One region of the Glaciecola sp. 1036 genome, then DNA from elsewhere that is predicted to be linked to it. Evidence: predicted binding sites of a transcription regulator. Region 1 holds the regulator's gene; each other region holds the start of a gene.
What was found. The regulator sigma-54, encoded in region 1, starts transcription at its own class of promoters, with help from an activator protein. The targets are predictions, from matches to a motif close to GTTGGCACGNNNNTNGNNT.

Region 1 (2,209 bases):
GCGATTATCGATAGCATCAAAGTCTATGCCTGAATCACTGGTCACAATAATGGCCATTACATTGTCGATTCCGCTTATGCGACCATGAGGAATTGCAATGCCGTTGCCAATGCCTGTGCTGCCCATTTTTTCGCGGCTTAATAAACTATTAAGCACATCAACTTGATCGAGTGAGGGATTTTGTTTTACCGCAATCTCGCTGATGATTTCTAAAATTCGTTTTTTGCTTTGGCACTCAACCGCACATTTGGTGCGGTCAAGTGAAATTATGTCTGAAATTATCATACAACACTTAGTGGCGTTTTAGTTTCTCTTTGTGTTTGATGACTTGTCGATCCAATTTATCTATCAGCGAGTCAATGGCTGCATACATGTCGGTATGCTCTGAATCAGCAAATATTTGACCACCGTTCAAGTGTAACGTGGCTTCTGCTTTTTGATTCAACTTTTCCACATTTAAAATCACATGAACATTATTGATGTGATCAAAATGACGTTCCAACTTTTCAAACTTAGTATCTACATAATTACGAAGAGAATCAGTGATTTCAACGTGATGACCAGTTAGGTTAATTTGCATAATGCTAGGCCCTCTTTTGTTGTATAAGTCTTAGATCAGACTCTTACGTTGGTTTGATGGGGGAATGTTTAACGATTCCCGGTATTTTGCAATGGTTCGCCGAGCAACTTGAATTCCTTGCTCTGCGAGCAACTGCGCAATTTTGCTATCACTCAGTGGCTTAGCCGCAGGCTCTGCAGCCACTAATTTCTTAATCAAAGCTCTAATTGCAGTAGATGAGGCGTTTTCGCCAGAGTCCGTTGCAACATGACTTGAGAAGAAATATTTCAGTTCGAAAATACCTCTAGGTGTATGCATATATTTCTGGGTGGTAACACGTGAAATTGTCGATTCATGCATATCCACCATCTCTGCTACATCGTTGAGTACCATGGGCACCATTTTTTCAGGTCCCTTTTCGAAAAACTCTTTTTGTCTTGTCACTATACAATGTGACACTTTTAATAAGGTTTCGTTTCGTGATTCTAAACTTTTTATAAACCACTTTGCTTCTTGCAGGTGGGATTTTATAAATTGAGACTCAGTTGGGTTTTTTGTGGTTTTCGCTAAACTGGCGTAAGTGTCATTGACCGAAAGGGCAGGAAGGGCGTCGTTGTTTAATTCAACCATCCACACGCCTTTGCTTTTGTACACATTTACATCAGGGATGACATATTCTGGTTCTTTGGTTGAAATGGCTGTACCAGGTCGCGGATTTAGCGTTTTAAGCAACTTCATAACTTCACGCAGTTGCTCCTCTTTCAATTTAGTTTTTCGCATTAAGGTGCGATAGTCTTTACCACCAAGCAAGTCTGAATATTCTTGAATTAAGTCTCTTGCTTCTTTCAACCAAGGTGTGTCCACAGGAAATTGATTTAGCTGTATCAGCAAACATTCTTGTACGTTTCTGGCACCTGAGCCTACAGGGTCACAGTGTTGAATGCGTTTTAATACACATTCAACTTCATCAAGTTCAATTTCTTCGTTGTCTAACGATTCTAAAATCTCTTCACAACTTACGGTGAGGTAGCCAGCTTCGTCAATGGAATCAATGATAGCGATAGCGATACTTTTGTCGTTATCTGAAAAATGACTCATTTCAATTTGCCAAAGCAGGTGGTCTTGAATGGAGTCGCTGGTTTCACCTTGATATACGTAATCATCGTCAGGATTTGAACCCACCATTTTGATAGGAGCCGAACTAGAACCTAAATACTCATCCCAAGAAGTATCCACGGGTAAATCATCAGGAATATCACCTTTCTCTAGGGCATCATGGCTATCAAGGGTTTCTTCCCTGGCAGAAGCTGATTCAGTGAGCTTTTCTCCATTGTTATCAACATTTTTGTCGATATTGTTATCTAGCTGTTGTTTGCCGTCTTGCTCGGGATTGTGTTCGGTAAGTTCTAAAAGCGGGTTAGATTCTAATGCTTCTTGAATTTCTTGTTGAAGATCCAAAGTGGATAACTGCAATAACTTAATTGCCTGCTGCAATTGCGGCGTCATGGTGAGCTGCTGACTGAATTTAAGCTGTAACGAAGGTTTCATTACTATTTTACACTTCCACTAAAAATTGCGATTTCATTAAGTTCGCTAAAAAGTTGTTAACCACTTTATCACAAAGAGAACTGCTCTCCTAGATAAACGTCT
Region 2 (2,209 bases), on a different contig from region 1:
ACCAAATTCACGCGTTGATGCCAAGGTCGCATTTTCTTGGCTTAATCCGGTAACTTCCATGATACGATTGATAGACATAGATGAAAAGGTTTCAAATTCGCCATCAAACTCTTTACTTAATTTGTCTATCATAGCTTTAAAATGTTGCCGTTTGTTGGCAAAGCTCTTAACCCAGTGTCCACCTTCCCAGACAGCGCCTTTGGGTTTTTTGGGTAAAAAGTCAATTGGCATGAGTACGGCTGCGCCATTTTCTACTATTAAAGGCCCTTTTAAACCTATCTCCGTCATCAACTGTTTCACTTCACTAGACGTTTTACTGGTGTTTGGAATAATAGGGATATTCAAAGACTGTAAAGCACTAATACAAGGTTTAGCGGCGTCAAACGAATAACTAAAATGATCGAGTAGTGTCCCATCCATATCTGTAAATATTAGTGGGATTTTATTTTTTGTTATTTTTTTATACATTGAGTAATACTTCTTTTCTCATCCAGCGAAAACACATAATCACAATCAGCCGGTAAATAATGTAAATTATGCTCAGTGATACGTTGGTAATACTGGATAAAGGTTTTTATTTCTTCATCCGTCATACCAATGTTGCCTGTAATACCAGAAGCCGCTAATTTTTGTTTGAGCTTGTGCTCTTGTTCTAAACGCCACGAGTACACGGTATTAAAACTAGGTGCTTTTAACATTACGAGTAAATCGAGCCGTGCAAAAATAGGCTCGTACTTTTGTAACAGTTGTTGATTCACATAGCCACGCCAACTACCGTCAGGATCATGTTCAGTTTCGAGCGGATTGACGGCAACAGATAAGGTATCATTTTCGGCGGATTTACTACCCACACACCATCCTTCAAATACAATAATATCTTTAGGTTCTTCTATTGGCGTCCAATCTTCTTCTGGATATAAATCGTCATTCGCTTTATCAAATTTGGGTATGATGCAACTTTGCCCTAAGGCTAGTTTATTTAATACTTTATTTAACATTACTGCATTATGAGTTCCTGGTACTCCGCGAGTGTGAAGCAGAGGGTGAACTTGTTCACTTAAGGCAGCGCGTATCTCTTTACTGAAATAAAAATCGTCGATGGAAAAGCCAACGCTTGATACTTTTTGGACTTGATTGAAATAGCCAACGAGAAAATCAGTTAATGTTGATTTTCCCGAACCTTGAGCACCATTTACGCCCACAAATAGTGGTCTTTTCGCCTTTTTATGGTGCGAAATAATGTCATCAGCGAGTGGTTTGAACCATTTTAGTGCGCTTTGCCAGTAACTGTTAGTAAGTTTGTGTTCTGACGTAAACTGCTCTTTAAACTGCGCCAATATTGAATCTTGCTCATCTTGCTGCATTCAGCTTTTACCTCTTGCGGCTTCATATACAACTATTTCAAGCTATTGTTTTGTCTTTTTAGGTTAACAACTACAGATATCGTGCCAGAAATCCAATTCACAATTCAAACGGACAACATAATTAGGCTGTCGCAATAAAAGTGGCTCTTCTTGGCGCTGGATAACCCTCAATGGTTTTCTTATGATCTTGAGGATCTAAAAAGTCTATTAGCGAATGGTTTGGCATCCATTCAGTCGTTCGTTGTTCTTCGATAGTAGTATCATTTTCATCTACTAGCCTGACATTGGAAAAACCAACTTTCTGTAACCACTTTATCATAGCTAAACTACTTGGAATGAAATACACATTGCCCATTTGCGCATATCTGTCACTTGGCAGTAGAACCGTCTGGTCATCACCTGCAATAACTAAGGTCTCTAATACTAGCTCGCCCCCTTTGACTAACTGCTGCTTAAGTTGTTTTAAAAATAGCAGAGGATCTAATCGGTGATACAGCACGCCCATAGAAAAAAGGGTATCAAATGCTTTGGTAGCGGGTAACTGTTCTATTCCTAATGGCAAAAAATGTACGTTGGCATTTGGTAGGTAACGCTTTACACAATGAAATTGGTAGAAAAATAAAGTGGTTGGGTCTATTCCTATGACTTGTTCTGCTTGCTCTTGATGCATACGCCAAAGGTGGTAACCACTCCCACAACCAACATCAAGGACACGCTTGTTTGCCAATGATTGAATATGTGGCAAGACTCTTTGCCATTTCCAATCTGAGCGCCATTCCGTGTCTATTTGAACACCAAAAAAGTTAAATGGTCCTTTTCGCCATGGCATAAATTGCTGCAATATA
Region 3 (2,209 bases), on a different contig from region 1:
CATTTTCCCAGACTGTCCAAGCAAAACAGGTAAGGGTAAATCTCGATTACCAATTAACACTAAACTGCTCGCTATCCTGTTTAAGCAAGTAGTGGCTGTGAAAGGGTCATTAAGGCTAGGAGATAGAGCGCGAAGTGCAATTTCAACCATCTGATTGATGGCAAACTCAGGATCTTGCACAGGGGTTCTATTCCCTCCCACAATAAAAGCGTTCGATAGCTTGTCTTGCAAGTCATCACTATTGTGAGAATTGCCAAGGTGTTTTTGTTCTGTGTAGAAATGTGCAATATCATGTCCACTGCACACATATTGGCCAGGTTTAACATGAATAACGACTAACAGGTCTAATTCTTCTGCGCACCCATTAATTGCATCATAGTCGATACCCTGTACATATCCGTCTGAAGACGCTTTGATTGTGCAATCCACAAGTGAATATTCTGATAAAGAATACGCCTCTCTTTGATCGCTGGTGTCATTGGGAAAGATACGTTCAATATCTTCACAAAGCTTTTGCCAACAGGCACTAATCACATTTTCCGCTTGAATTGCGTTGGCCACATGATGAATTAAAAATATGATGGTAATTAATACAGCGATACTAATGCCAAAGGATAAAAGTAGACCAACGCCTGGCACATATTCTTCGACATCTTGATCTCGGATAAATCCAAGTAATATGAAACAAAAAGCAAAACTCGATACTAAAATCCCTAAAGAGACTTGAGTGTTTTTGTCTTGCATAAAATTGCGGATCAGCCTGGCCCCGAATTGTTTCGACGCTAATGTGAGGGTCACAATGATCATTGAAAAAGCGATACCCGTGACTGAAATGATAGCCCCTGACAATGAAGACAACATAGCTCTAGCATTGTCTGGCCCTATGCTATACATCCAAGATAACACCGGCAGTTCTGTGACGCCTTGAACCGAATCTAGAAACCGAACCACAAATACCATGGCGATTGCGGTAAATAAAAATGTAAAAGGAATCGCCCAGAAATTTGTGCTTAGGTTTTCTAAGACTTTAAAAAGTTTAGGCTTAGATATCTGCATGGGATAAAAAGACAAAAAAGCCCTTTGCATTCATGCAAAGGGCTATGGTGATTACTATTCGCTGTCGGCTGCGTCTTGAATTTCTTCACCTGCTGATTCTATATCTTGTCCCATACCATCGACGGTAGCACAAGCGGACAAAAGCGTTGCGAAAATAGCGAAGAAAGCCAATTTTAATTTTACATAGAATGAATTTCTCATGATGTTCTCCATGACAATTTTTTAAATTAATCTTTTGTGGTTCATGGAAAGCTAAAATAATGCCAATAGTTAAATTATTGATTTAATTGTATATTTTTAAATTTATTAAAACAGATTAGGAATATTATTCACTATAGACAGAAAAATTTTCCAAATGAAAGTTGCCTGTGGATAAGATGCTAATAACCTTGTTCATAATTCAAGGACAGGATCTGAATAAAAAATTATGTTTTTTTCGCTGTGGATAACTAGGGTGGTTATACATAAGATTTCAGCCAGATATACCAGATTTATACATGGATTATGATCGCTGTAACGATATGAAAAATAATATAAAAAATGAGTTTTCCACAGAAACCCTTGTGCTTAATAAGAATAATAATAGAGATCTATATAAAGAGATCTTTTTATATTTAAAATCGAGGTAATTTTAACCAAGGTGAAAAACTCGATAAAAAAACGCCTATTGTTCAATTAATAATCATTTAAAATAAGCGCAGACTCATATACACTATGCGCCCTTTTTTGAGGGTGTCGATAATTTCTATTAATGAGAGTAACCAATGTTTTTCCAAAAAGACTTTGACGTAATTGTTGTAGGTGGTGGTCATGCAGGTACTGAAGCTGCTCTCGCGGCTGCGCGAATGGGTGCGGATACTCTATTATTGACTCACAGTATTGAGACTCTTGGGCAAATGTCATGTAATCCAGCTATCGGAGGCATTGGTAAAGGACATTTGGTCAAAGAAATTGATGCCTTAGGTGGTGCAATGGCAAAGGCCATTGATAAAGCTGGCATTCAATTTCGTACCTTAAATTCATCCAAAGGCCCTGCGGTAAGAGCTACTCGTGCTCAAGCCGATAGATCTTTGTATCGTATAGCTATACGGCAAATGTTGGAAAACCAAGAAAATCTGACACTCTTCCAGCAATCTTGTGATGATTTAATTGT
Region 4 (2,209 bases), on a different contig from region 1:
GCCACTAAAACCAAAATAAGGGGCAAAGTAGTATATGCTACAAACTTATACTAAGTTCTTCGCCAGGTATATCTAAATACAATGTAAGTTGTCGGCCTCGTCGTTGCACTACTAGTACCAAGGTATTTGAATTACGCATCATGCGTTGAATCTTTTTAAAATCTTCTTCCACAGTCACACTTAAACCATTTATGGTTTGCAACACATCATCAGGCTGTAAACCCGCTTGTTTAAACAGTTCAGGATTAATGCCTGGGGAGACTATCATACCGTCGGCAATGTATGGGGTCTCAGTTAAGGTCACAAAGTGCTCAACGATTTTAGGTCGAGTGCCAATTTCTGAAGGCGACATAGCAAGGAGTTCCTCGTAACTTTGCTGATCTTCCTCAATGAGCAAATTATCGCCGTTCAATGTTAATATGAACGACTTATTTTGGTAGCTAAGGGTAGCTGTTTCTTTATCTAGGGCATTGAATTCAATGTCGTAGCCAAACATCGAATCGCCCACAATATATTCGTCAAGCTGGCCGCCGGATTCAAATAAGCCTTTTTGCTCTTGTGCATTTATTCCCATTAACCTTATTGCGATTGGCAGGCCTTGCTCTTCTGTCACGGCTTTTGGTTGTTTATTGATCGAAGGTTTTAATTGTGGTTTGGGAATATAAGCAGGTGGAATTTTACTGGAACGTTCAGAATTTGAGTCCTTTGCGACTACTGTTTGTCTGTCATTTTTTATTATCAATGCATTATTGTCTTCACTATCTATGTGTAAAACGAAGATAGAGTAGGTAAATGAAATAATTAATAGAATGACCAATATCACCGTAAATGGATTACGCATGCTTTCTCCCTTAAATTCAGTCAACTATATCGGCAAATTTTTAAATTTTATAAATTTTCCTGACTAAAATTTTGAACGGTAAAAATTGAAATTAAAAAATGAACATACAAATGAATTTTGAATAAAAAAATGAACAAAAAATTTAATTTCGAATTATTCAAAATTTAATAAAGTGAAAGATAGATCAAAAATATATAATAAAAACAATGATATAAATTATATTTCAATATTGGCACACTAAGTGCAAAGAGGAGAGCAAGAACAAATCTTTTTGAAGTTGATTGGATTAAATTATGAAAAATGTAGTAAAGACCGCAATTTTTGCAGCAGCCATGGTTGGCGGAGCTTCTGTTTTGCTTTTGCAGCAAGATGAAACTCAAAATATCGCCGCGGCTATGTGGGGACATGAAAAGGACGGTGGTGAAGAAGTTGCTAAATCTTACATTTTACAAGGTAAGGACACGCAATACATCGCTTCTGTAGTATCTAGTGTTGGTGGCGATATCAGCCGCGAATTCCCAATCATTAATGCAGTGTCTGCGACATTAACTTCTGCGCAAGCATCTGAAATTAAATCTACAGCGGGTATTCGTATCCAAGACGACCGTACTGTAATGACTATGGGTAACCCAAATCAACAAAACCTTCCTTATTCCATCAACAATAATATTGCCGAGCAGGTAGGCGCTGACCGCTTACATGATATGTATTACCGCGGTTATGGTGTAACCGTTGCCGTTATTGACAGTGGTGCAAATTTAGGTGGCAATGAAGGTCAATATATATTTAGAAACTCTTATGGTTATCAAAAAGTGGCAGTTAAGTACGATGCAATATCAGGTAAAAAGAGCTACCGATATAATGACGACAAAAACGGCCACGGTACTCATGTAACCAGTATTATTGGTAGTGCGTTGCAAAGTGATACAGGCAAATTTAACGGGATAGCACCTGGTGCTTTTTTACTGCCTATCAAAGCTTTTAATGCAAGTGGTCAAAGTAGTTATTCAAAGGTGTTAGATGCGTTAAATTGGGTGTATGAAAACCGTTATCGCTATGCTATTCGCGTGGTAAATATGTCGCTTGGAACTGATCCAATGAGCCGTTATTGGGATGACCCTATCAACCAAGCTGTAATGCGTTTATGGGATGCAGGCATTGTTGTTGTGGCTTCTGCAGGCAACTCTGGTGATGATATGGGCATCACAGTACCGGGCAATAATCCTTATGTTATTACTGTAGGTGCGGCGGCTGATAACGAAACACCGTTTGATTTTAGCGATGACCGTATTGCGAGTTTCTCGGCTAAAGGCCCAACTTTTGATGGTTTTGTGAAACCTGACATAGTGGCGCCTGGTACGCAAATTG

Region 2: ACNKW3_RS00655 (kinase) is a predicted target of sigma-54. The motif match lies at 1,435-1,453, and genes of this name have one in related genera.
Region 3: ACNKW3_RS18690 (entericidin A/B family lipoprotein) is a predicted target of sigma-54. The motif match lies at 1,306-1,324, and genes of this name have one in related genera.
Region 4: ACNKW3_RS12235 (S8 family peptidase) is a predicted target of sigma-54. The motif match lies at 1,070-1,088, and genes of this name have one in related genera.

Annotation. Positions count from the first base shown of each region.
Region 1 covers NZ_JBLWFH010000004.1:262,814-265,022, reverse strand. Annotated here, with positions in the region: gene ptsN (PTS IIA-like nitrogen regulatory protein PtsN) at 1-285, opposite strand, end outside; gene hpf (ribosome hibernation promoting factor) at 293-580, opposite strand; gene ACNKW3_RS08405 (RNA polymerase factor sigma-54) at 611-2,107, opposite strand; gene lptB (LPS export ABC transporter ATP-binding protein) at 2,176-2,209, opposite strand, start outside.
Region 2 covers NZ_JBLWFH010000001.1:135,520-137,728, reverse strand. Annotated here, with positions in the region: gene ACNKW3_RS00660 (HAD-IIB family hydrolase) at 1-468, opposite strand, end outside; gene ACNKW3_RS00655 (kinase) at 453-1,364, opposite strand; gene cmoB (tRNA 5-methoxyuridine(34)/uridine 5-oxyacetic acid(34) synthase CmoB) at 1,486-2,209, opposite strand, start outside.
Region 3 covers NZ_JBLWFH010000020.1:35,154-37,362, reverse strand. Annotated here, with positions in the region: gene ACNKW3_RS18695 (DUF2254 domain-containing protein) at 1-1,071, opposite strand, end outside; gene ACNKW3_RS18690 (entericidin A/B family lipoprotein) at 1,111-1,257, opposite strand; gene mnmG (tRNA uridine-5-carboxymethylaminomethyl(34) synthesis enzyme MnmG) at 1,821-2,209, shown strand, end outside.
Region 4 covers NZ_JBLWFH010000007.1:194,444-196,652, reverse strand. Annotated here, with positions in the region: gene ACNKW3_RS12240 (hypothetical protein) at 38-841, opposite strand; gene ACNKW3_RS12235 (S8 family peptidase) at 1,135-2,209, shown strand, end outside.